One region of the Methylobacterium sp. Ger2507 genome, then DNA from elsewhere that is predicted to be linked to it. Evidence: predicted binding sites of a transcription regulator. Region 1 holds the regulator's gene; each other region holds the start of a gene.
The links. Region 1 encodes PhoB, which activates phosphate uptake and scavenging genes when phosphate is short. Its sites were predicted from a motif close to TGTCATNNANCTGTCAT; they were not measured.
Positions count from the first base shown of each region.

Region 2: ACV7NL_RS10370 (UDP-2,3-diacylglucosamine diphosphatase) is a predicted target of PhoB. The motif match lies at 5,319-5,335, and genes of this name have one in related genera.
Region 3: ACV7NL_RS17130 (RNA degradosome polyphosphate kinase) is a predicted target of PhoB. The motif match lies at 3,795-3,811, and genes of this name have one in related genera.

Region 1 is NZ_JBUYVC010000001.1:375,108-382,845, forward strand. It holds gene ACV7NL_RS01745 (MFS transporter) at 1-825, shown strand, start outside; gene ACV7NL_RS01750 (SDR family NAD(P)-dependent oxidoreductase) at 964-1,770, shown strand; gene ACV7NL_RS01755 (matrixin family metalloprotease) at 1,965-2,924, shown strand; gene phoB (phosphate regulon transcriptional regulator PhoB) at 2,944-3,648, opposite strand; gene phoU (phosphate signaling complex protein PhoU) at 3,672-4,397, opposite strand; gene pstB (phosphate ABC transporter ATP-binding protein PstB) at 4,491-5,309, opposite strand; gene pstA (phosphate ABC transporter permease PstA) at 5,365-6,267, opposite strand; gene pstC (phosphate ABC transporter permease subunit PstC) at 6,324-7,298, opposite strand; gene pstS (phosphate ABC transporter substrate-binding protein PstS) at 7,527-7,738, opposite strand, start outside.
Region 2 is NZ_JBUYVC010000001.1:2,228,994-2,236,731, reverse strand. It holds gene ACV7NL_RS10395 (malate--CoA ligase subunit beta) at 1-518, opposite strand, end outside; gene fchA (methenyltetrahydrofolate cyclohydrolase) at 775-1,416, opposite strand; gene ACV7NL_RS10385 (NADP-dependent methylenetetrahydromethanopterin/methylenetetrahydrofolate dehydrogenase) at 1,422-2,282, opposite strand; gene ACV7NL_RS10380 (D-2-hydroxyacid dehydrogenase) at 2,522-3,460, opposite strand; gene ACV7NL_RS10375 (aminotransferase class V-fold PLP-dependent enzyme) at 3,590-4,798, opposite strand; gene ACV7NL_RS10370 (UDP-2,3-diacylglucosamine diphosphatase) at 5,384-6,205, shown strand; gene ACV7NL_RS10365 (glycosyltransferase family 4 protein) at 6,202-7,281, shown strand; gene ACV7NL_RS10360 (ribonuclease HII) at 7,352-7,738, shown strand, end outside.
Region 3 is NZ_JBUYVC010000001.1:3,722,909-3,730,646, forward strand. It holds gene ppx (exopolyphosphatase) at 1-1,265, opposite strand, end outside; gene ACV7NL_RS17130 (RNA degradosome polyphosphate kinase) at 1,303-3,738, opposite strand; gene ACV7NL_RS17135 (P-loop NTPase family protein) at 3,878-4,630, opposite strand; gene ACV7NL_RS17140 (AI-2E family transporter) at 4,637-5,728, opposite strand; gene purM (phosphoribosylformylglycinamidine cyclo-ligase) at 5,974-7,041, shown strand; gene purN (phosphoribosylglycinamide formyltransferase) at 7,041-7,697, shown strand; gene ACV7NL_RS17155 (aspartate carbamoyltransferase catalytic subunit) at 7,716-7,738, opposite strand, start outside.

The sequences.
Region 1 (7,738 bases):
GCCCTCGCGGTCGGCGCCCGCACCCTGCCGGCGACGCCGAAGAGCGGCGGCCGCTTCGACATCCGCAGCGCGCTTCTCAACGCCCTGACCTTCGGGCTCCTGATCACCGGCGTCGACGGCCTCGGCGATCCGGCCACGCGGGGCGTCGCCCTGGCGGAGATCGGCGCGGCCCTCTGCGTCGGCGCCGTCTTCGTCTGGACGCAGACCCGGATGACCCGTCCGCTCCTGCCGGTCGATCTCCTGCGGATTCCAGCCTTCGCCCTCTCCATGGCGACCTCGATCGCCTCGTTCGGGGCGCAGATGATGGCCTATGTCGCCCTGCCCTTCTACTTTCAGGACGTGCTGCACCTGTCCGAGACGCAGACCGGCTTCCTGATGACGCCCTGGCCCATCGCCATCGCGGTGATGGCCCCCCTGTCCGGGCGCCTCGCGGACCGCTACGCTCCAGGGCTGCTGGGCGGCCTCGGTCTCGCCCTGATGGCGACCGGCCTGGCGGCGATCGCGCTGCTGCCGGCGGACGCCTCCCATCTCGATATCGCCTGGCGCCTCACCCTGTGCGGCCTCGGCTTCGGGCTGTTCCAGTCGCCGAACAACAAGGTCATCATCACCAGCGCCCCGCGTGACCGCAGCGGCGGGGCCAGCGGCATGCAATCCACCGCGCGTCTGACCGGACAATCCTTCGGGGCCGCCCTGGTGGCGGTGATCTTCGGGTTGCACCAGGGCGCCGCTCCGGCCGGACCGGTGGCCGCGACCCTGTGGTGCGCCGTCGGTCTCGCCGCCTTCGGGGCGGTGGCCAGCGTCTTGCGGCGCCAACAGACAGGATGACGCTTCGGAGAAACGAGACTTCGGAGAGACGGTCTTCGGAACGTTGACCCAGCCCCGGCAGAGCCGCGCCGATGGCGTGATCGCACCAGGGCCGTTCCGGCGCGTTGACCCGGTGCCAGCTCCACCGAGGACAAGACCATGCAACTCGACCTGTCGGGCAAGCGCGCCCTCGTCAGCGGTTCCACCACCGGCATCGGCTACGCCATCGCCAAGGCCCTGGCGGAGCTCGGCGCGACGGTGGCGATCAACGGGCGCACCCAGGATCGCGTGCGCGACGCCGTCGAGCGCCTCAAGCGCGAGACCGGCAAGGCGACCTTCATCGGCGCGCCGGGCGACGTCTCCACCCCGGACGGGGCCGCGCGCGTGGTCGCGGGGCTGCCGGACATCGACATCCTGGTCAACAACACCGGCATCTTCGAGCCGAAGCCGTTCTTCGACATTCCGGACGAGGACTGGCACCGCTTCTTCGAGACCAACGTGATGAGCGGCGTGCGCCTGTCGCGCGCCTACACGCCGGGCATGGTCCAGCGCGGTTGGGGCCGGGTTGTCTTCATTTCCAGCGAATCCGGCGTGAACATCCCGGTGGAGATGGTCCATTACGGCATGACCAAGACGGCCCAGCTCGCCGTGGCGCGCGGCCTGGCCGAGACCGTGTCCGGCTCCGGCGTGACCGTGAACAGCGTGCTGCCGGGACCGACCCTGTCCGAGGGCGTCGCGGACTTCATGAAGAGCATGGCCAAGGACGATGGACGGGGCGGCGACGTCGACCTCGATGCCGCCGGCCGCGCCTTCGTGGCCGAGCACCGCCCGACCTCGCTGATCGGCCGCCTCGCCACCGTCGACGAAGTCGCCAGCATGGTGGCCTATATCTGCAGCCCGGCCGCCAGCGCCACCAGCGGGGCGGCCCTCCGGGTCGATGGCGGCGTGGTGCGCAGCATCGTGTGACGCCCAAGTCACACGGAGCCGAGCACTCGATTGAGAAGGGCCGGGATCGAAAAGGATTGAAAAAAGCGCGGTGTCATTAACGATTTGGTCATCCTTCCATTCGAGGTTCCCGGGCCGATGGGAGGATGCCGATGGGAGATTACGCGCTCGAGGGACCGCGCTGGGGCCGAGGTCCGGCGGGGACAGGCGGCGGCATGGTCACCTGGGCTCTCGACGCAACGATTCCCGCGAGCTTCGTCGGCGTCATCCAGGCCGCCTTCGCCGCCTGGTCGAGCTATGCCGACATCGCCTTCCAGCAGGTCGTGTCGATGGTCGAATCCGATATCGATTTCACCCTGAACAGCATCGACGGTCTCGGCAAGGTCGTCGGGAATGCGACCTATTCCTATAGCGGACAGCGCCTTCAATCCGTGACCGTCGCCTTCGACAGTGGAGAAGGATGGCACACGGCGAAGGGCCGCGTCGTCAGCAATCAGAACGTCGATCTTTCCGCCGTCGCCCTTCACGAGATCGGGCATGCGATCGGGCTCGACCACTACAATGCCAAGCCGGAGGTGATGAACGCCATCCTGGATCCCACCATCTCCAGCCTCGCGGCCGGCGACATCGCGGGCGTCCAGGCGCTGTACGGCGCTCGCAGCGCCCCGATTCAGGCAGCACCGCCCGCCCTGGTCGTGCAGGCCGAGGTCACGGCTGTGCACCGTTTCTACGACACTAAGACCGGGGACCATTTCTACACCACGAGCGGCGCCGAGAAGGCGCAGATCCTGCAGACCCTGCCGTGGTTCACCTACGAGGGAACCCCGTGGGCGACCCCGAGCCAGGGAGCCGACACCATCGACGTGTTCCGGTTCTTCGACACCGGCACGACCGCGCATTTCTTCACGACCAGCGTCGGCGAGCGCGACCAGATCATCAAGACCAACCCGTCCTACAAATACGAGGGCGTCGCGTTCGAGGCCTACGCGGATGCCAGCGCGCCCGGCACCGTGACGCTGGAGCGGTTCTTCAACACCAAGACCGGCCAGCATCACTTCGCCGGCAATGCCGAGGAGGCCGCCGGCATCAACCAGGGCGCTGCCGGTGCGGGCTGGATCGACGAGGGCAAGGGCTTCACCGTGCACGCGCCCAGCGACGGCATGCTGTTCGCCTGACTGCGTGGTAACGGCCGCCCTACTCGCCCTCTGCCTCGAACATCTCGTCGAAGGAATAGCCCGAGCCGCGCACGGTGCGGATCGGGTCGCTCTGGCGCGGACGGTTCAGGGCCTTGCGCAGGCGGCCGACATGGACGTCGACGGTGCGCTCGTCGATGTAGACGTCGTGGCCCCAGACCCCATCGAGGAGCTGCTCGCGGGAAAACACCCGGCCGGGGCTCTGCATCAGGAACTCGAGCAGCTTGAACTCGGTCGGCCCGAGATGGATCTCGCGGCCCTCGCGGCGAATGCGGTGGCTGACCCGGTCGAGCTCGATGTCGCCGGCCACCAGCAGGTTGGCCACGTGGGCGGGCTTGGCCCGACGCAGCAGCGCGCGCACCCGCGCCAGCAGTTCCGGCACCGAGAACGGCTTGACGATGTAGTCGTCGGCGCCCGTGCCGAGACCGCGGATGCGGTCGCCCTCCTCGCCGCGCGCCGTGAGCATGATCACCGGCAGGCGCTCGGTCTCGCGCCGGGCCCGGATGCGGCGGCACAGCTCGATGCCCGACAGGGCCGGCAGCATCCAGTCGAGCAGGACGAGGTCGGGGACCTGCTCCTGCAGGCGCAGGTCCGCCTCGTCGCCGCGCGCGGCGGAATCGACGATGAAGCCCTCGGCCTCGAGGTTGTAGCGGAGGAGGAGGGTCAGGGCCTCCTCGTCCTCGACGATCAGGATACGCGTACTCATCGTGCGCTTTCGATCAGGCGGAGTCAGGCCGCGCCGGGCATGTCCACCGTGGCGTAGTTGGACGCGTCGTTCTTGGGTCGCTCCCGCTCCGCCAGCAGGTTCTCGCCGGTGACCAGGTAGTGGATCGTCTCGGCGATGTTGGTGGTGTGATCGCCGATGCGCTCGATGTTCTTGGCCACGAACAGCAGGTGGGTACAGAACGAGATGTTGCGCGGGTCCTCCATCATGTAGGTCAGGAGTTCGCGGAACAGCGAGTTGTAGAGCGCGTCGATGGCGTCGTCGCGCTCCCACACGTCGAGCGCCGCCTTGATGTCGCGGCTGGCATAGGCGTCGAGCACGTCCTTGAGCTGCTCCTGCACGAGGTCGCTCATGTGCTGGACGCCGATGACGATCTTCTGCGGCTGGATCTGGTCGGCGATGGCCACGACGCGCTTGGCGACGTTCTTGGCGAGATCGCCGATGCGCTCGATATCGTTCGAGACGCGGATCGCCGTCACCGTCTCGCGCAGGTCGATGGCCAGCGGCTGGCGCCGGGCGATCAGCAGGATCGCCCGCTCCTCGATCTCGCGCTGAAGGGTGTCGAGGCGGGTATCGGCCGCGATGACGGCCTGAGCCAGGGGAGAGTCGCGGCGCACCAGGGCCTCGCCGGCCTCGGTCATCATCTTCTCGGCGATGCCGCCCATCTCGGAGATCGAGCGGCGCAGGTTCTCAAGATCCGTGTCGTAGGATTTGACGATGTGGTCGGGCATGGGTCGCACTCCTCGGTCGGGCCCGCCTGTCCGGTGCCCGCCACGGCATGGGATCTGGCATGGGTTCTGGCATGGGGTCTGGCGTGGACCGGATCAGCCGAAGCGGCCGGTGATGTAGTCCTGGGTCTGGCGCTTCTCCGGATTCATGAAGATGCGCGTGGTGGGTCCGAACTCCACCAGTTCGCCGAGATACATGAAGGCGGTGAACTGCGAGATGCGCGCCGCCTGCTGCATGTTGTGGGTCACGATGACAATGGTGAATTCCGAGCGCAGCTGCTCGATCAGCTCCTCGATGCGACCGGTCGAGATCGGGTCGAGGGCCGAGGTCGGCTCGTCGAACAGGATCACCTCCGGGCGCTGGGCCACGGTGCGGGCGATGCAGAGGCGCTGCTGCTGACCGCCGGACAGGCCCATGCCGGATTGCTTGAGCTTGTCCTTGACCTCGTCCCAGAGGGCGGCCTTGCGGAGCGATTCCTCGACGCGCACGTCGAGGTCGGCCTTGGGCAGCTTCTCGTAGAGGCGCAGGCCGAAGGCGACGTTGTCGTAGATCGACATCGGGAACGGCGTCGGCTTCTGGAACACCATGCCGATGCGCGAGCGCAGCTCGTTCAGGTCGACGTTGGAATCCAGCACGTTCTGGCCGTCGAGGAGGATTTCGCCCTCCGCCCGCTGGTCCGGATACAGGCTGTAGATGCGGTTGAAGGTGCGCAGCAGGGTCGACTTCCCGCAGCCGGACGGGCCGATCAGCGCCGTCACCTGGCGGTCGTGGAAGTTGAGGTTGACCGACTTCAGGCCGTGGAAGCTGCCGTAGTAGAAGTTCAGGTCCTTGACGGCGATGCGGATCGGCGAGGTCTCGTCGGCCTTGTGGCGTCCGGTGAGCTGCGCGGAGGTGATCCCGGGGGCGGCGTTCATCGGTTCAGCATCCTGTCGAGCGAAGGGGAGGAAGCGGGAGGCGGGGCGCTGGAGGTCAGCGCGACCGCTCGGTCTTGATGACGAACCGGGCCACGATCGACAGGGCGAGGATCGTGACCGTGATCAGGAGGGCGCCGGCCCAGGCGAGCTGCTGCCAGTTCTGGTAGGGCGAGAGCGCGAACTGGTAGATCATCACCGGCAGGTTCGGGACGCCGCCCATCAGGTTGGCGGAGAACCAGCTGTTGTTGTTGAGCGCCGTGAACAGGAGCGGCGCCGTCTCGCCGGCGATGCGGGCGAGCGCCAGGATGATGCCGGTGACGATGCCGGCGCTGGCCCCGCGCCAGGTGATGCTCTTGATCACGATGGAGGGCGGCGCGCCGAGCGCCGCGCCGGCTTCGCGCAGGGTCGAGGGCACGAGGCGCAGCATGTCCTCGGTGGTGCGCACGATGACCGGGGTGGCGATGATGGCGAGCGCCACGGCGCCGGCCCAGCCCGAATAGGAGCCCATCGGGCGCACCATCAGGGTGTAGACGAACAGGCCGATGAGGATCGAGGGCGCCGACAGAAGGATGTCGTTCAGGAAGCGGATGACATCGGCGAGCTTCGAGTTGCGGCCGTACTCGGCCAGGAAGGTGCCGGCCATCACGCCGACCGGGGTCGCCACCAGGATGGCCAGGACGGTCATCACGAGGCTGCCCAGGATGGCGTTGGCGATGCCGCCGCCCTCGGAGCCGGGTCCCGGCGTCGGCTCGGTGAAGAGCATCGGCGAGAAGCCCTTGATGCCCTCGACCACCAGCATGAACAGGATCGAGCCGAGCACGACGATGCCGACCAGCGTGGCGATCGTGCTGGCCAGGATCAGGGTCCGGTCGGCGATCCGGCGGCCCGAGCGGACCCGGCTGATCCGGGCCGGCGTGGCAGTGAGGGGGTTGGCGGTGAGGGGGTTGGCGGCGTCCATGATGGGGTTCCTGACGTCTCGAAGCGCGGGGTCGCGGGCCTTGGGGCGATCCGGCTTCAGGCGACCTTGGCGCGGCGGGTGAGGATGCGGGCGATGATCAGGACGAAGAAGGTGATCACGAAGAGGATGCAGCCCAGCGCCATCAGGGAGTTCAGCTGCAGGCCGTCGGCCTCGTTGAACTCGTTGGCGATGCGCGACGCGATGGTGGAGCCCGGATCGAAGACCGAACCCGAGAGCCGGTTGGCGTTGCCGATGACGAAGGTCACCGCCATGGTCTCGCCGAGCGCCCGGCCGAGGCCGAGCATGATCGCGCCGATGATCGAGACCGAGGCCTGCGGCACCAGCACGTGGCGCACCACCTCCCAGGTGGTGCAGCCGATGCCGTAGGCGCTCTCGCGCAGCACGGTCGGGATCTGGTCGAGCATGTCGCGGGTGATCGAGGCCACGAAGGGCACGATCATGATGGCGAGGATGATGCCGGCGGTGAGGATGCCGACGCCGGAGGGCACGCGGGCGTAGAACAGGGTGCCGACGATGGGCATCCCCTCGACCAGGTTCGAGACCGGCACCTGCACGAAGCGGGCGAACAGGGGGGCGAACACGAACAGGCCCCACATGCCGTAGATGATGCTCGGCACCGAGGCGAGAAGCTCGATGGTCATCGAGACCGGCTTGCGGGCCCAGCCGGGGCAAAGCTGGGTCAGGTAGACCGCGATGCCGAGCGACAGCGGCACGCCGATCAGCAGGGCGAGGACCGCCGAGGCCAGGGTGCCCACGATGGCCACCAGGGCGCCGTACTGCTCCTGCCCGATATTCCAGGTGCTGGAGGTGATGAAGCCGAAGCCGAACTCGTTGAAGGCCGGCCAGGCGCCGTAGGCGATGGAGCCCAGGATGCCGGCCAGGAAGAGGAGCACCAGGAGGGCCGAGCCGTAGGAGGCCGTGCGGAACAGGCTGTCGCCGAGGCCGCCGGGCTTCTTGCGGACCGAGGCGCGGTCCCGCGTCAGGGCGATCTGGTCAGTCAAGGCGGCCATCCGAGTGTCTTCTCTTCACCGGGCGGCGTCCTACCCTGCGCCGGGCGTCGGCGCGAGAGGGGATCACCGGATCGTTGCCAGGGGGGGTGCGCCGGCCGAACCCGGCGTCGTGACGCCGGGCCGGTCTGGCACGCTTGCGCGAGGTGGCTCGCCCCGCGGGGCTCGCTGGCCGCGCGGGGTGGCTCGCCCCCGCGGGGCTCGCGGGCCGGAGCCCGCGAGGGTTTCGGCTCACATGTTGAAGACGGGCTTGCCGTCCTTGCCCTTGATCTCCTTCCACGCGTCGTGGATCTGGCTCACGACGGCGTCGGGCAGCGGCACGTAGTCGAGGTCGACCGCGAGCTTGTCGCCATTCTTGTAGGCCCAGTCGAAGAACTTCAGGACTTCGGCCGTGCGGGCCGGGTCGGTCGGGTCCTTGTGGACGAGGATGAAGGTCGCGGCGG
Region 2 (7,738 bases), 1.9 Mb from region 1:
TGCTTGATGTTGAGACCGAGCTGGAAGGCGATCTCGCGGGCCTGGAACTGCTGCAGGCCGACGGCGGGCTCGACCACCACCTGGATCAGCGCCTCCGGCTCGTTGGCGGCGATCTCCTCGATGTCCATGCCGCCGCGCTGGGAGGCGATGACCCGGACGCGCTCGGCCTTCCGGTCGAGGACGTAGCCGAGGTAGAGTTCGCGCTCGAACGGATCGGCGGTCTCGACATAGACGCGCTGGACGGGCTTGCCCTCGGGCCCCGTCTGGAGCGTCACCAGGCGCTTGCCGAGGAGGTCCTTGGCGGCGTCGCGAACCTCGTTGTAGGTCCGGCACAGCTTGATGCCGCCGGCCTTGCCGCGGGCACCGGCATGGATCTGCGCCTTGACGGCCCAGAACGATCCGCCAAGCTCGGTGGCGGCATAGACCGCCTGATCGGCGCTGAAGGCGACGGCGCCCTTTGGAACGGCGACACCGAAGCCGGCAAGCAGTTCCTTGGCCTGGTACTCGTGCACGTCCATCAGCGTTCTCCTCGGCGTTTCTTCGTTGGCCCGACTGTCTCGTAAATTTCACTTCACGGAAAGTGCTTGGCCGTTTATATTTTTTTACATTGGCGTTCACTCTGCCTTGAGGGGCGGTGAACTGTATTCAGTTTGCACAAGAGCTGCCCCGATGGCGTCGGGAGCAGCTCTTGATATCGCCGATCGTCCGGTTTGTCTTGGCCCGATGCCTCGCGGCTTAGCCTGGGGGTTTAACCGGCCCAGTTGACCTGAGGCGTCAGTTCACCTTGGCCTTGACGATCTCGTAGATGGACTCGTTCAGCGGACCAGCCGAGCCCATCAGGGTTTCCAGCTCGCGCAGGCGCTCGTCGGCGAAGGCCCGGTCGTCGAGGCCCTTGGCGTTGACGTAGACGTTGAGGGCGGCACTGCGCAGGCCCGCATGGGCGGAGAGCACCGCCACGCCGGCATCCGAGATGACGTTCAGGTTGCCCTTGTCGGCCACGATCTCGGCGAGGTCGATGACCTTGCGACAGGCGCGGCAGCATTCGAGCGGCACGTCGGTGGCGACCTTGAGGGCGGCCTGGATCGTGTCCGCCCGCGCGGCCTTTTCTTCGTCGGTGGTCTTGGGAAGACCGTAGGCGCCCATCACCGCGTCGAAGGCAGCGACATCGTCGGCGATCATGCCGGTGAGTTCGGCGCGCAGGGCCTCGGACTTGCCGAGGATCTCCTTCAGCTCACCCTCGACCTCGACGTACTTCTTCTTCCCGATGGTGAGGTTGCACACCATGCTGAGGAGGGCGGCGCCCATGGCGCCCGAGATGGCGGCGGCACCACCCCCGCCGGGGGTGGGCGCCGAACTCGCGAGACCGTCCAGGAAGGTCTGGATCGTCTCGTGCGCGGGATTTTCCTTCTCGGCCATGGCGATCAGGCCATCTTCTTGGCGAGGGCGTAGATCGCCTCGGCGTCCAGCACCTGCTCGGTGTTGTCGAAGAGCTGGCCGACGCAGGCGCGGTGCAGCTTGAGCTTCAGGCCGCCGATGCCGAGGGCGCCGAACACCTTCTTGCCGTGCCGGTCCTTGCCCTTGTCCATGGCCTCGATGCCGCCGAAGCCGAGGGGTGGCTGAGCGTTGTAATCGGCCACGAACTCGATGCTGGCCTCGTCCTTCCAGGCATCCTCGGGCAGCAGCTCGAGGCCGATGGCGCCGGCGGAGAACACGAGGTTCTGGCCCTTGACGATCTGGGCGCGCGAGGCGGCGTCGGGCGTCTCGGCGGCCTTGATGCTCACCTTGAAGCGGGTGTTGATCTGGTCGGCGGCGGCCTGAGCCTTGTCGAGCGACCGACCGCACAGGATGACCTCGGCGCCTTCCTGGGCGAGGAGCGCGGCCGAGCGCATGCCGACCGGGCCGGTGCCGGCGAGCACGACGGCCTTCTTGCCCTGGAGCGAACCGGCGGCCTTCTGGACCAGCGCGACGCCGGCTGCGGCGGTGGTGTTGGAGCCGTTGGAATCGAGCATGATCGACACGCGGAAGGGGCCGAAGAAGCGCTTCTTCACCGCCTCGAACACGGCCTCGCCGGCCGCCATGCTGCCGCCGCCGACGAAGATCGCCGTCGACTTCTTCTCGGAGCCGCCGCGGGTGTAGATCGTGCCGTCGACCAGGGCGCCGACATTATCCGGGGTGACGTTGCCGTAGCCGGTGATGTGGTCGGCGCCGCCATCGTAGCCCACCACCACGTCGAACACGCTCGGAACGGCGTCGGTATCGAATTGGAACAGAAGCTTCTTCATTTGGCGTCCTCTCGCCCGCGTCTCGGCGCGGCTGGCGTTCGTGTTGGTAGGTCTGTTCGGCGGCACGACCCGCCCTGTCAATCCAGGGCGCCGATGTCGAGCCAGGAATGCAGAGTCGCCGAGGTCACCGACTGGAATACCACGTGTGTTCTGGGATTCCGGGTTCCACTTCGCGGCCCCGGAATGACGACCGGTTCTTATGGATGCGCAGTTCGGTCCTCGACCACGTCGAGGTCAGGTTAGACCACGTTCTGCGGCTTGCCCGCCACGAAAGCCTCGACATTGTCGACGAGCTGGTCGGCGAGGATCTGCATGGCTTCCTTGCTGGCCCAGGCCACGTGCGGCGTGACGATGAGGTTGGGCAGGTCGAGCTCGCACAGGATGTTGCCGTTCTTCGGCGGCTCGGTCATCACCACGTCGAAGCCGGCGCCGCCGATGGTGCCCGCCTTCAGGGCCTCAGCCAGAGCCTCTTCGTCCACGAGGCCGCCGCGCGCGGTGTTGATGAGAAGCGCATGCTTCTTCATCTTCGCGAGCTGTTCGCGCCCGATCATGTTGCGGGTCTCGGGCGTCAGCGGCGCGTGCAGCGTAATGACGTCGGACTCGCGCAGGATCGTCTCGAAATCGACGAGGCCCTCCTGGGGGAACACGTCGTAGGCGATGACCGTCATGCCGAGGGCTTCCGCCCGCTTGGCGATGGACTTGCCGAGAGCGCCGTAGCCGACAATGCCCAGCGTCGAGCCGGCGATGTCGTGGATCGGGTAGTCGAAGTAGCAGAACTGGGTCGATTTCGCCCAATCGCCCCGGCGCACCGAGTTGGCATAGGGCACGATGGCCCGGCGCAGCGCGAACATCAGGCCGATGACGTGCTCGGGCACGGTGTTGAAGGCATAGCCGCGGATGTTGACGACGGTGATGCCCTGGGCCTTGGCGGCCTCCTTGTCGACCACGTCGGTTCCGGTGGCGGCGACTGCGATCAGCTTGAGGTCGGGAAGCTGCTTCAGGGTGTCGGCCCGCATCGGGACCTTGTTGATCAGGGCGATCTCGGCGCCCTTCAGGCGCTCGACGATCTCTTCCGGCGTCCAGGTCGACTCGTACTCGACGTACTCGTGCGGGAAGTTGAATTCACGGACCTTGGCGTCCAGGGACTCGCGGTCGAGGAACACGATCTTCTTCGTCATGGAATCCTCTGGCCGATCCGGCCAAGTCTCGGATAGGGCGCGTCACCGCTTGGGCACGTCACCGATAGGGTCGCGGGTGTGACCGGGATGGGCGAACCCATCCCGGTCACGTGTCGGGCTTCGAGAAGCTCAGGCCTTGTGGAGCGGGTTCTCGCGCAGGTAGCTCGACGCGGCGGCGACGCCGGAGCCGGGCTGGACCTTCATGCCATGGTCGAGCATCGACATCTCGGCACCCGCGATGGCACCCAGCAGCGACAGCTCGTTCATGTCACCGACGTGGCCGATGCGGAACACCTTGCCGGCCACCTGGCTCAGACCGGCGCCGAGCGCCAGGTTGTAGCGCACGTAGGCGTGCTTGATGATCGCGGCGGCGTCGACGCCCTCCGGCACCAGGATGGCGGTGACCGTGTCGGAGTTCCACTTGGGCTCCTTGGCGCAGGTTTTCAGGCCCCAGGCCGCCACGGCCTGGCGGGTCGCCTCACCGAGCACGTGGTGGCGGTGATAGACGTTCTCCAGGCCTTCCTCGTTGAGGCAGGCCAGGGCCTCGCGCAGGCCGTAGAGCAGCGGCAGCGACGGGGTGTAGGGGAAGTAGCCCGACGGGTTCTGCTTCTGGTGGTCGGCCCAGTCGAAGTACACGTGCGCGAGGCGGTCGTTCTGGCCCGACGAGGTGTCGGCGGCCTTGAGCGCCTTCTGGCTGACGCAGATCACACCGAGGCCGGCGGGGAGCATCAGGCCCTTCTGCGAGCCGGCGATGGCGCAATCGACCTTCCACTCGTCCATCTTGAAGGGGAGCGAGCCGATCGAGGACACGCCGTCGACGAACAGCAGGGCCGGGTGGCCGGCGGCGTCGATCGCCTTGCGCACGGCGCCGATATCGCTGGTGACGCCGGTTGCCGTCTCGTTATGGACGACCATGACGGCCTTGATCTCGTGGTTCTTGTCGGCGCGCAGGGCCTCGCCGATCCGCTCCGGGCTCGCACCCGTGCCCCACTCCTCGTCCTGGACGATGACTTCCAGGCCGAGGCGCTGGGCCATGTCGATCCAGAGGTGGCTGAACTGGCCGAAGCGGGCGGCCAGGACCTTGTCGCCGCGCGACAGGGTGTTCGACAGGGCGGATTCCCAGATGCCGGTGCCGGAGGCCGGGAACAGGAAGATGGTGCCCTCGGTCGAACCGTAGACGGCCTTCGTGTCCTGGAAGAGCGGCTTGGTCAGCGAGGGGAAGTCCACCGAACGGTGATCCTCGGACTGCACCATCATCGCGCGCATCACGCGATCCGGGATGTTCGTCGGGCCCGGGACGAACAGGTGGTTCCGGCCGGGACGTCGCGTTGCCGCCATGATGTTTCTCCGCTTTCTCTTCGTCTCCGCAGGTGTTCACCTGCGGCATGCAAGGTTCTGGATGGTTTGAACGAACCGCGCGGCTCTGTCCCAAGACGTCCGGGACTAGGCCGACGCGGCCGCCGATGTGCCGGATTGTGGGACGAGCCCGCCGACGTTCGGGACCCGGTCGTGCGCCGTGCGGACGGATGAGCCGGCCGGAGTTCGACCTCCGACATCCTCCGTCCCACGCGCCACCGAATGCCTCACGCCTCTTCTCCATGGGCCGGGTCGCACGCTGGATACGCGCGCGCCGCTGGGCCGTTTCAGCGTCGTCGTCCCCGGGAACGGCACCCTTGATTTGCCTCGATGGGCTCCGGCCATGCGTTTTCGAACGCCGCCCGGTGGGGCACCTTGCGGAGGACTATGCCCGCCTTCGCGGGGAAAGGAAAACCCGAAATACTTACTTCCAAATCAAAATTTTTTTCGTGGAAGAAGGGCTTACGTCGCGTTGCGGTACCCTCGCCGACGCACGGGTCGGCGTCATCAAACTGATACGGGAATCCGGTTTGGCTCGCCACATCTGAGGCTGTCCCGGAGGCGAGCGTGGGCGAAGATACCGAGACGACCCGCGTCCGGACCTTGTTTCTGTCGGACATGCATCTCGGCACCAAGGGCTGTCAGGCCGATCTGTTGCTCGAATTCCTGCGCGATTACGATGCGGACGAGATCTATCTTGTTGGGGACATCGTCGACGGCTGGCAGCTCAAGTCGGGCTGGTACTGGCCCCAGAGCCACAACGACGTGGTGCAGAAGCTGATGCGCAAGGTGCGCAAGGGCTCCACCCTGGTCTACGTGCCGGGCAACCACGACGAATTCCTGCGCGACTACATCGGCATGACCTTCGGGGGCATCGAGGTCGCCGACCAGCGCCTGCATGTGGCCGCCGACGGCAAGCGCTACCTCGTCATCCACGGCGACCAGTTCGACATGGTGGTGCGCCACGCCAAGTGGCTCGCCTTCCTGGGCGACGGCGCCTACACCTTCGCGCTGTTCATCAACACCTACGTCAACACCGCGCGCCGGCGCCTCGGACTCGCCTACTGGTCGCTCTCGGCCTGGGCCAAGCTCAAGGTGAAGAATGCGGTCAACTTCATCGGCAAGTTCGAGGAATTGCTGAGCGCCGAAGCCCGGCGCGTTGGGGCTGACGGGGTCATCTGCGGCCACATCCATCACGCCGCCAACCGCCAGATCAACGGGCTGACCTACCTGAACACCGGCGACTGGGTCGAATCCTGCACCGCCATCGTCGAGCATTACGACGGCACCATGGAGGTGCTGCACTACCCGAGCCTGCTGCGCGCCCGCGCCGCCCGCGCCGATCTGGTCGGGCATCCCCGCCCCGACGGAGCCCGGGCCGTCGCGTGAGACTCCTCATCGCCACGGATGCCTGGCACCCGCAGGTCAACGGCGTCGTCCGCTCCCTGGAGAACATGGCGGCGGCCGGCGCGGCTTTCGGCTTCGAGACCGTGTTCCTGACGCATCAGGACTTCGCCTCCGTGCCGCTGCCCGGATATCGGGAGATCCGGCTGGCCTACGCCACCAAGCGCCACGTCGCGCGGCTGTGGGACGATCTGCGCCCGACCCATGTGCATATCTCGACCGAGGGCACGGTCGGCTACGCCACCCGCCGCTACTGCCTCGCCCATTGCCGGCCGTTCACCACGAGCTATCACACCCGCTTCCCCGAATACCTCTCCGCGCGCGCGCCCGTGCCGGAGGCCTGGAGCTACGCCTGGCTGCGCCGGTTCCACGGAGCCTCGAACGGCACGATGGTGTCGACCCCCTCCCTGGAACGCGACCTCGACGCGCGCGGCTTCACCAAGCTGATGCGCTGGACGCGCGGCGTCGACACCGACCTGTTCCAGCCCCGGCCGACGAATGCGCCGGAACCGGCCGATCTCGCCGGGCTGCCCCGACCGATCTTCCTCTCGGTCGGTCGCCTCGCGGTCGAGAAGAACCTGGAGGCCTTCCTGCGCCTCGACCTGCCCGGCACCAAGGTCGTGATCGGGGACGGTCCGGATCGGGCGCGCCTCGCCGCCATCGATCCGGGCGCGCGCTTCCTCGGGACCCGGACCGGCGCCGACCTCGCCGCCCTCTATGCCGGCGCCGACGTCTTCGTCTTCCCGAGCCTGACCGACACCTTCGGCATCGTGCTCCTCGAAGCCCTGGCCTGCGGGGTGCCGGTGGCCGCCTATCCGGTGACGGGGCCCCTCGACGTCATCGGCGGTTCCGGCGCCGGCATCCTCGACCACGATCTGCGGGCAGCGGCTATGGCGGCCCTGGACCTGCCGCGGGCGCGGTGCCGCGCGGAGGCCCTGCGCTATACGTGGGCGGAGAGCGCGCGCCAGTTCTACGACAACATCGCCGTCGCGCACGGCACCGTACCGGCGCGCCGGCCAGCCCTGGAAACTCAGGCGGAAGCGGCGATCCATCTCGGTTGAGGCGTGGACGGGTTGCCGTGGCCGGGCTAGGGACGGGCCAACAGGCCCCCTGTGCACGGATCTTGCCGCGATGCCGCCGTTCGACCCGCTTCTGGCGGCGACCTATCCAGCCGTGATCGGATGCGACGAGGTGGGGCGCGGGGCCTTGTGCGGCCCCGTCGTGGTCGCGGCCGTGTGGTTTCGGCCCGACGCCCTCCCCCCCGACCTCCTGGCACGCCTCGACGACAGCAAGCGCCTGAAGGCGGCCGAACGGGAGGCGTTGACGCCGCTGATCCGCCGCCATGCCCGCGTCGCCGTGGCCGCGGGCTCCCGCGCCCTCGTGGATCGCATCAATGTCCGCGGCGCCACCCTCGACGCCATGCGGCGGGCCGTCCTGGCCCTGCAACTCGATGCGCCGGTCTGGGTCGACGGCCGCGACCCGGTTCCGGGCCTCGCCTTGCCCTGCCGCGCCTTGCCC
Region 3 (7,738 bases), 3.3 Mb from region 1:
TCATGGCGGAAGTAGATGGCGAGCGCGAGGTAGGCCCGGCCCGGATGGTCGATGCCTACGAAGGCCGCATGCGTGATGACGTTGACGCTCTGCTCTCCGCGGTAGTCTGGATGGGCCCGCCACCCGATGTCGGACAGAAGGCAGCCCGCGTGCCGCAGGCGGCGCTCGTCGGCGGTTTCGGGAGCATCGAGACTTGCGATGAAGCGGTCGCTCCAGCCGATCAGATCGGCAGCATGCCCCGGCGAGCGGGCCCGGAGTGCGTTCAACTCGGCAGCTGCCGCGAGCAACGGGTCGGCCAGGCGTGAATCGCGGTCGAGCTGCTCGTAGAGCAGACCCTCGCGCACACCGCTGGCGGAGACGGCAAGCTCGCGCGGACGTCCGATGCGGATAATCTCCTCCAGCACCACGGCCCCATAGGCAAGCAAGGGGCGGCGCGCTTCTGAGACGCTTTCGACATCCTGGAGCAGGGCCGCGTCGGTGCGCTCCACCACTTCGAGGAAGTTCAATTCGTCGGACGGCTCGACACTGTAGCCGTGCATGACGTGGAGCGGGTATCCGCGGGCCGATTGGTGCAGCCGCGCCAGCGCGCGCCACGTCCCTCCCACGGCGTAGAAGCTACGTCCGCGCAGAGTCTCCAGTTGCGGCGCTGCCTTCTTCAGGTTCTCACGGACGATCTTGAGCGCCTTCTTCACCGATCCGCCGGAGAGATCCTGCAGCGCGAGGCCCCCGAGCGGCATCGTCACACCCGTACCGACCGTGGCGCCGCGCACATCGACGAGTTCAAGGGAGCCGCCGCCGAGATCGCCAACGACGCCATCGGGGGCGTGGAAGCCCGAGATGACACCGAACGCCGAGAGTTCGGCCTCGCGACGCCCGGAGAGAAGCTCGATGCGCTGGCCGCAGGCGGCTTCCGCGGCGGCCAGGAAGTCGGGTCCGTTCTCGGCATCGCGCGCGGCGGCCGTGGCCAGCACGAAGACCCGGCCGATCTGCATGGTTTCGCACAGCACGCGGAAGCGCGCGAGGGCGATAAGGGCCCGGCGCACCGCATCCTCATTGAGACGGCCCGTAGTCAGTACGTTGCGGCCGAGGCCGCACAGAACTTTCTCGTTGTAGAGTGGTGTCGGTGCCCGTGTCAGCCCGTCATAGGCGACGAGCCGTACCGAGTTCGAGCCGATGTCGATGATCGCCACCGGCGCGTTGTGACCTCCCGTCCCCTGGAAGGGGGGGCCTCGGACAGGTGTAGGGCGGGCAGGGTCGAGGCCCATGCGGGCTCCTCTGGACAATCCGTCGGCCACGCTGCCGTCAGCCACGCTGCGCGCGTCGGCTCAAGGCGCGCGGGCTCGACTTTTTCGACGACTTGCCGCGCCCGGACAGGCTCGGATTCGTCATGAAGTACTTGTGCGCATTGAACGGCTCCTCCCCTTCGGCAGGTAGGATCCGCTCACTGGCACCCGACGCCAGTACACGCCAGCTCTGGCGGTTGTCGAGGAGGTTGGCCAGCATGATCTGATCGAGGACCTGCTGATGCACGGTCGGATTGGTGATCGGCAACAGGGCCTCGACGCGACGGTCCAGATTCCGGCTCATCAGATCGGCGGACGAGATGTAGACGGTCGCCTTCGGATGGGGCAGCCCGACGCCGTTGCCGAAGCAGTAGATGCGCCCATGCTCCAGGAAGCGTCCGACGATCGACTTCACCCGGATTGTGTCCGACAGGCCCGGGATGCCGGGCCGCAAGCAGCAGATGCCGCGCACCACGCAGTCGATCTGCACGCCGGCCTGGGAGGCATCGTAGAGCGCGTCGATGATCTGTTGGTCGACCAGCGAGTTGCACTTGATCCAGATCGCGGCCGGGCGACCCGCCTTGGCGTGGGCCACCTCCGCCTCGATGTTCTCGAGAAGGCGCGGTTTCAGGGTCAGCGGTGAAACCGACATCCGCTCGAGTTCCGCGGGCTCGGCGTAGCCGGTGATGAAATTGAAGATGCGGCTGACATCGCGAGCCACTGCCGGGTCTGCCGTGAAGAAGGACAGGTCGGTGTAGATGCGCGCCGTGATGGGGTGATAGTTGCCGGTGCCGACATGGCAGTAGGTCACGAGGCGATCCCCCTCGCGCCGCACCACCATCGACAGCTTGGCGTGGGTCTTCAGCTCGATGAAACCGAACACCACCTGAGCACCGGCCTTCTCCAGGTTGCGCGCCCAACGGATGTTGGCCTCTTCGTCGAAGCGGGCCTTCAGCTCGACGAGGGCGGTCACCGATTTGCCGAGTTCGGCGGCCTCGGCCAGAGCGGCGACGATCGGTGAGTTCGAGGAGGTGCGATAGAGCGTCTGCTTGATCGCCACCACGTTCGGGTCACGAGCCGCCTGGGCCAGGAACTGCACCACTGCGTCGAAGGATTCGTAGGGGTGATGGACGATGAAGTCCTTCTGTCGGATCGCCGCGAAGACGTCGCCTCCGCTCTCGCGAATGCGCTCGGGAAAGCGCGGATTGTAGGACTTGAACTTCAGGTCCGGCCGGTCGATCCCGACGATCTGGGACAGCTCGTTGAGGGCCAGCATACCCTCCACGAAGATTACCGCATCGGTGCTGATCTCCAACTCGTCGGCGACGAAAGCCCGCAGGTCCTCGGGCATGCCGGCCTCGACCTCGAGACGGATGACCACGCCGCGGCGGCGCTGCTTCAGCGCGGTCTCGAAATGCAGGACGAGGTCCTCTGCCTCCTCCTCGATCTCGAGGTCCGAATCGCGGATCACCCGGAAAGCGCCCTGTCCCCGCAGCGAATAGCCCGGGAACAGCCGTCCGGTGAACAGGACGATGACCTGCTCGATGGCGATGAAGCGCGCGGTGGCATCGTTCTCCGCGTCAGGGAGGCGCACGAAGCGGTCGAGCACCGCCGGAAGACGAATGAGAGCCCGCAGGGTCCGGCCATCGCGGGGACGCACCAGCATCAACGCGATGGTGGAGCCGAGATTCGGAATGAACGGGAACGGATGGGCCGGATCGATGGCGAGGGGCGTCAGCACCGGAAAGACGTGATTGAGGAAGTAGTCTTCCAGCCACGCTTTATGTTCCTGCGTCAGACCGGCGGGCTCCACCAATTCGATGCCGACGCCGAGCAGGTCGCGGCGCAGTTCGCGCCATCGGGTCTGCTGATCGAGGGCGAGGCGCGAGACTTCGGAACCGACACGGGCCAGTTGCTCCGACGGCGTCAGCCCATCCTGCGAGGGCAGCACCAGTCCCGCGCGGACCTGATCATGCAGGCCGGCGACGCGCACCATGAAGAACTCGTCCAGATTGTTGGCCGAGATCGACAGGAAGCGCACCTGCTCCAGCAGCGGGTGGTTGGTGTTCGAAGCCTCCTCGAGCACACGGCGATTGAACTGCAGCCACGAGAGTTCGCGGTTGACGAAACGCTCGGGCGAGTGGCGCAGAGCGAGGCCGGCTTCACGCACGGATTCGCGAGCGTCGGAGCCCGGGATTGCCTCGGCGGAGGCCGTCCCTGCTTCGGCAGCCGGCAGATCGAGGTCCGCATCCGGCAATGCCTCCGGGGCGGGCGCCGGCGCGACCCGCGTCTCTTTGGGGGCCATCTTCTCCTGAGGTGGTCTGGCTGCCGAAGCGGGGGCGCTTCGCCGAGCAGCAGGGCGGGCCGGTCGCGCGCGGCTCTCGGTGCCCCGCGGGATTTCGGCGTCCGGGATGCCGGTGTCCCGTGCGGTTGCGTCCGAGTCCATGTCGCCCAAGAGTCTTTCTCCTTCGTCGCGGGATCGGCTTCCTAGCATGGGCAAGGCCGCCGTTTTTGACAGTTCAATGACAATCACTGGTGCTGCCAGGAGGGCATCAGGACCGTCGCTCCTGTCGATGAGAGCCGTGTTCTCGCATTCAGATGGGGGCTTCGCTGTCGGCGGCTGGATTGTCGTATGCCTCGTCGTCGTCGACTTCACCCGCGCCGTAGCCGAGGCGCTCCAGCACGGCCAGGGCCAGGGGCTTGGTGATGCGCCGGCCCCGGCTCAGGGCGTCGCGATCCAGGGCGGTGACGACTTCCCGGGCGCGGCCGAGGGAGCGGTCGATGCGGAGCGCGAGAGCCTCGACGATCGCAAGGTCAACGACGAGTTGGCGGTCTACGAACAGCTTGACCAGAACCGCTCGCAGGAGGGCGTCGTCGGGAGGCAGGATCATGGCGCTGGGCGCAAGGCGCAGCCGTGAGCGCAGATCCGCCGTGGTCAGCCCCAGGGCCTCCACCGAGGTCGCGGAGGTGATCAGGACCGGACAGGCTCTTTCGCGGGCGAGATTGAGCAAGTGGAACAGGGCCGCTTCGTCGCGCGGGCCGGCCCGGTCGATGTCTTCGACCACCAGGGCACCGTTGGACAGGAAGCGTGGGACCGTCTCCGCAGTGATCTCGGAGGCCTGTGCCGTCCAGGCATGCGAGCGGGTCGCCCAAATCGAGGCGAGATGACTCTTGCCGCTCCCCGGCGGTCCGGAGAGCAAGCATACGGGGTGGGGCCAGTTCGGCCAGGCCTCGACCAGCGCATAGGCGGCCTCGTTGGCCGGGCCGACGAGGAAGTCTTCACGGCCGTAGCGCGGGTCTGCCGGCAGGTCGAAGGCGAGTTGCTTCGGGGGGACGTTTTCGCGGATTGCCATCTAGCGATCGGGTTTGGACAGGAGCGCAGGAGCGTCGGCATAGTAGAGCGGGCTCTGGAGGTAACGCTCCAGGACGAACCGGACCAGAACTCCGATGGAAGCCGCGACAGGGACCGCCAGCAGGAGTCCGAGGAAGCCGAACAGCGAGCCGAAGGCAAGCAGCGCGAAAATCAGCCAGACCGGATGCAGGCCAACCGATTCCCCCACCAGCTTCGGCGAGATGATGTTGCCCTCGAGGAACTGACCCACCACGAACACCCCGATGGTGAGGCCGATATGAAGCCAGTCGGAACCCGGCCAGAACTGAGCCAGGGCGACGCCGACGGAGAGAAGGAAGCCGGTCAGCGTCCCCACATACGGGATGAAGGTCAGGAAGCCCGCGATCAGCCCGATCAGGACACCGAAATTCAATCCAACGGCGAACAGGCCGACGGCGTAGAAAGTGCCGAGGATGAGACAGACCAGGGTCTGTCCGCGCACGAAGCCCGTCACCGCCCCGTCGATCTCGCGTCCGAGGCGTCGCACGACTGGACGGTGGCGCGGGGGCACCCAGCCGTCGACGGACGCCACCATGCGGTCCCAGTCAACGAGAAGGTAGAAGGCCACCACCGGGGTCACCACCAGGAGCGACGCGATTGAAATCAGCGCCTGGCTGCCCGACCACAACGATTTCAGGAAGGTCAGGAACCAAGTCCCCCCCTGCCCCACCAGGGTGCCGACCTGCGATTGTAGGTCGCTCAGCACGTCGGCGCCACCGACCCGCTGCAGGAGTGGGCCGGCCCGCTCGGCCAGAATGCCCTGAAGGCGCGAGACCATGCCGGGCAGGGTCGCCACGAGGGCGGAGACCTGGTTGGCGGCAAGCGGCACGACGAGGAGCAGTACGACGACGAGGCCGACCACGAACATCGCCAGGATGAGGAGGGAGGCGGAGAGCCGGCCAAGTCCCAGGCGCTCCAGTCGATCAGCGATCGGATCGAGAAGATAGGCCAGCGCCAGACCGGCCACGAACGGCAGCATCACGTCGGCCAGCAGGTACAGCAGCAGGGCAAGGCCCACGAGGGCCGTCAGCCCGATCATCGCCCTGCCGCGCATCGGCCGTTCCCCGTTCACGTCGTTCCATGCTCAACAGTGGGAACCCGGGGCAACACGGTCAAGGCTGTGGTGCGAAAGGGATGGAAACCTTGTACGCCCATGGGCGACGCACGACAGAACACAAGATTGGTATACCAGCGGCACGGCTGTCCTGGGATACGGCTGTCCTGGGATACGATGGACTCGCGAACCCGCGCGGGAGCGGTTAGAGGTCGCCGAACACGGATTTGCAGAGAGCGGTGCGGATGACCGGCGAGCCCAGTAACGGAATGACCTACGCGGCAGCCGGCGTCGATATCGACGCCGGCAACGCCATGGTCGAGACGATCAAGCCGCTGGTACGTGCTACCCGCCGGCCGGGGGCGGATGCCGAGATCGGCGGCTTCGGTGGCCTGTTCGACCTCAAGGCCGCCGGCTTCAAGGACCCGATTCTTGTGGCGGCCAATGACGGCGTCGGCACCAAGGTGAAGATCGCCATCGAGACCAATCGGCACGACACCATCGGCATCGACCTTGTGGCGATGTGCGTCAACGACATCATCGTGCAGGGTGCCGAACCGCTGTTCTTCCTCGACTATTTCGCAACCGCCAAGCTGGTGCCGGGAGTGGGCGCCGACATCGTGCGTGGCATCGCGGCCGGCTGCCGGATTGCCGGCTGCGCCCTGATCGGCGGCGAGACCGCGGAAATGCCGGGTCTCTACGACGGCGCCGACTACGATCTCGCAGGCTTCAGCGTAGGGGCGGCCGAACGCGGAACCCTGCTGCCGCGCGGCAACATCGTTCCGGGCGACGTGGTACTGGGCCTGCCCTCCTCGGGCGTGCATTCCAACGGTTTCTCGCTGGTGCGCCGCATCGTCGAGAAGAGCGGCCTGTCCTACGACGATCCCGCCCCCTTCGAGCCCACCCGGACGCTGGGCGAGGCGCTGCTGGAGCCGACCCAGATCTACGTGAAGCCGCTGCTGGCGGCCCTGCGGACCACGGATGGCATCAAGGCGCTGGCCCACATCACGGGTGGCGGCTTTCCCGACAACCTGCCTCGCGTGCTACCCGACGGCGTCGGCATCAGCATCGACCTCGACGCGATCATCCCGCCGCCGGTCTTCGGGTGGCTTTCGGAGGTTGGCGAAGTCGTCGAATCCGAGATGCTGCGCACCTTCAACTGCGGCATCGGCATGGTTGTGGTAGTGGCGCCCGAGAGCGTCAGCAGCGTGTCGAAAGCCCTCGACCTCGGCGGCGCCTCCCCGGTCCGCCTTGGCCGGATCACCCCGCGCGGCCCCGAGCCCGTGACCTTCGAAGGCCGGCTCGCATTCTGATGGCGGCCCTTGCGAAAACCCGCGTCGCGATCCTCATCTCGGGGCGCGGCTCGAACATGGCCTCGCTGATCGCGGCGGCCGAGGCGTCGGGTTATCCCGCCGAGATCGTGCTGGTGGCGGCCAACCGTCCCGAGGCACCGGGCCTTGCCTTCGCGGCAGAGCGCGGCATCCCGACCCGTGCCCTCGATCACCGGGCCTACCCGAGCCGGGAGGCCTTCGACGCCGCGCTCCATACCGAATTGAAGGACGCCGGCATCGATCTCGTCTGCCTCGCTGGATTCATGCGGATCTTCTCCGCTGGCTTCGTCGAGTCCTGGGCGGGTCGGATGATCAACATCCACCCCTCCCTGCTGCCGCTGTTCAAGGGCGTGCACACCCACGAACAGGCGCTGGCCGCCGGTGTCCGCCTTCACGGCTGCACCGTGCATTACGTGGTGCCCGAACTCGATGCCGGTCCGATCATCGCCCAGGCCGCCGTGCCGGTCCGGCCCGGAGACGATGCCGAGACCCTCGCGGCACGCATTCTGGTACAGGAGCACCGGCTCTACCCGCAGGCCCTGGCGCTGGTCGCGGCCGGCCAAGTGAGCCTGGACGGTGACCGGGTGACGTTTTCGGGGGGCGTGCAGGGGACGGACGGGGCGCTACTCAGCCTGTAGCACAGAGCCGGGGACCGCTTATGCGTTCGGGAGGTGCGTCG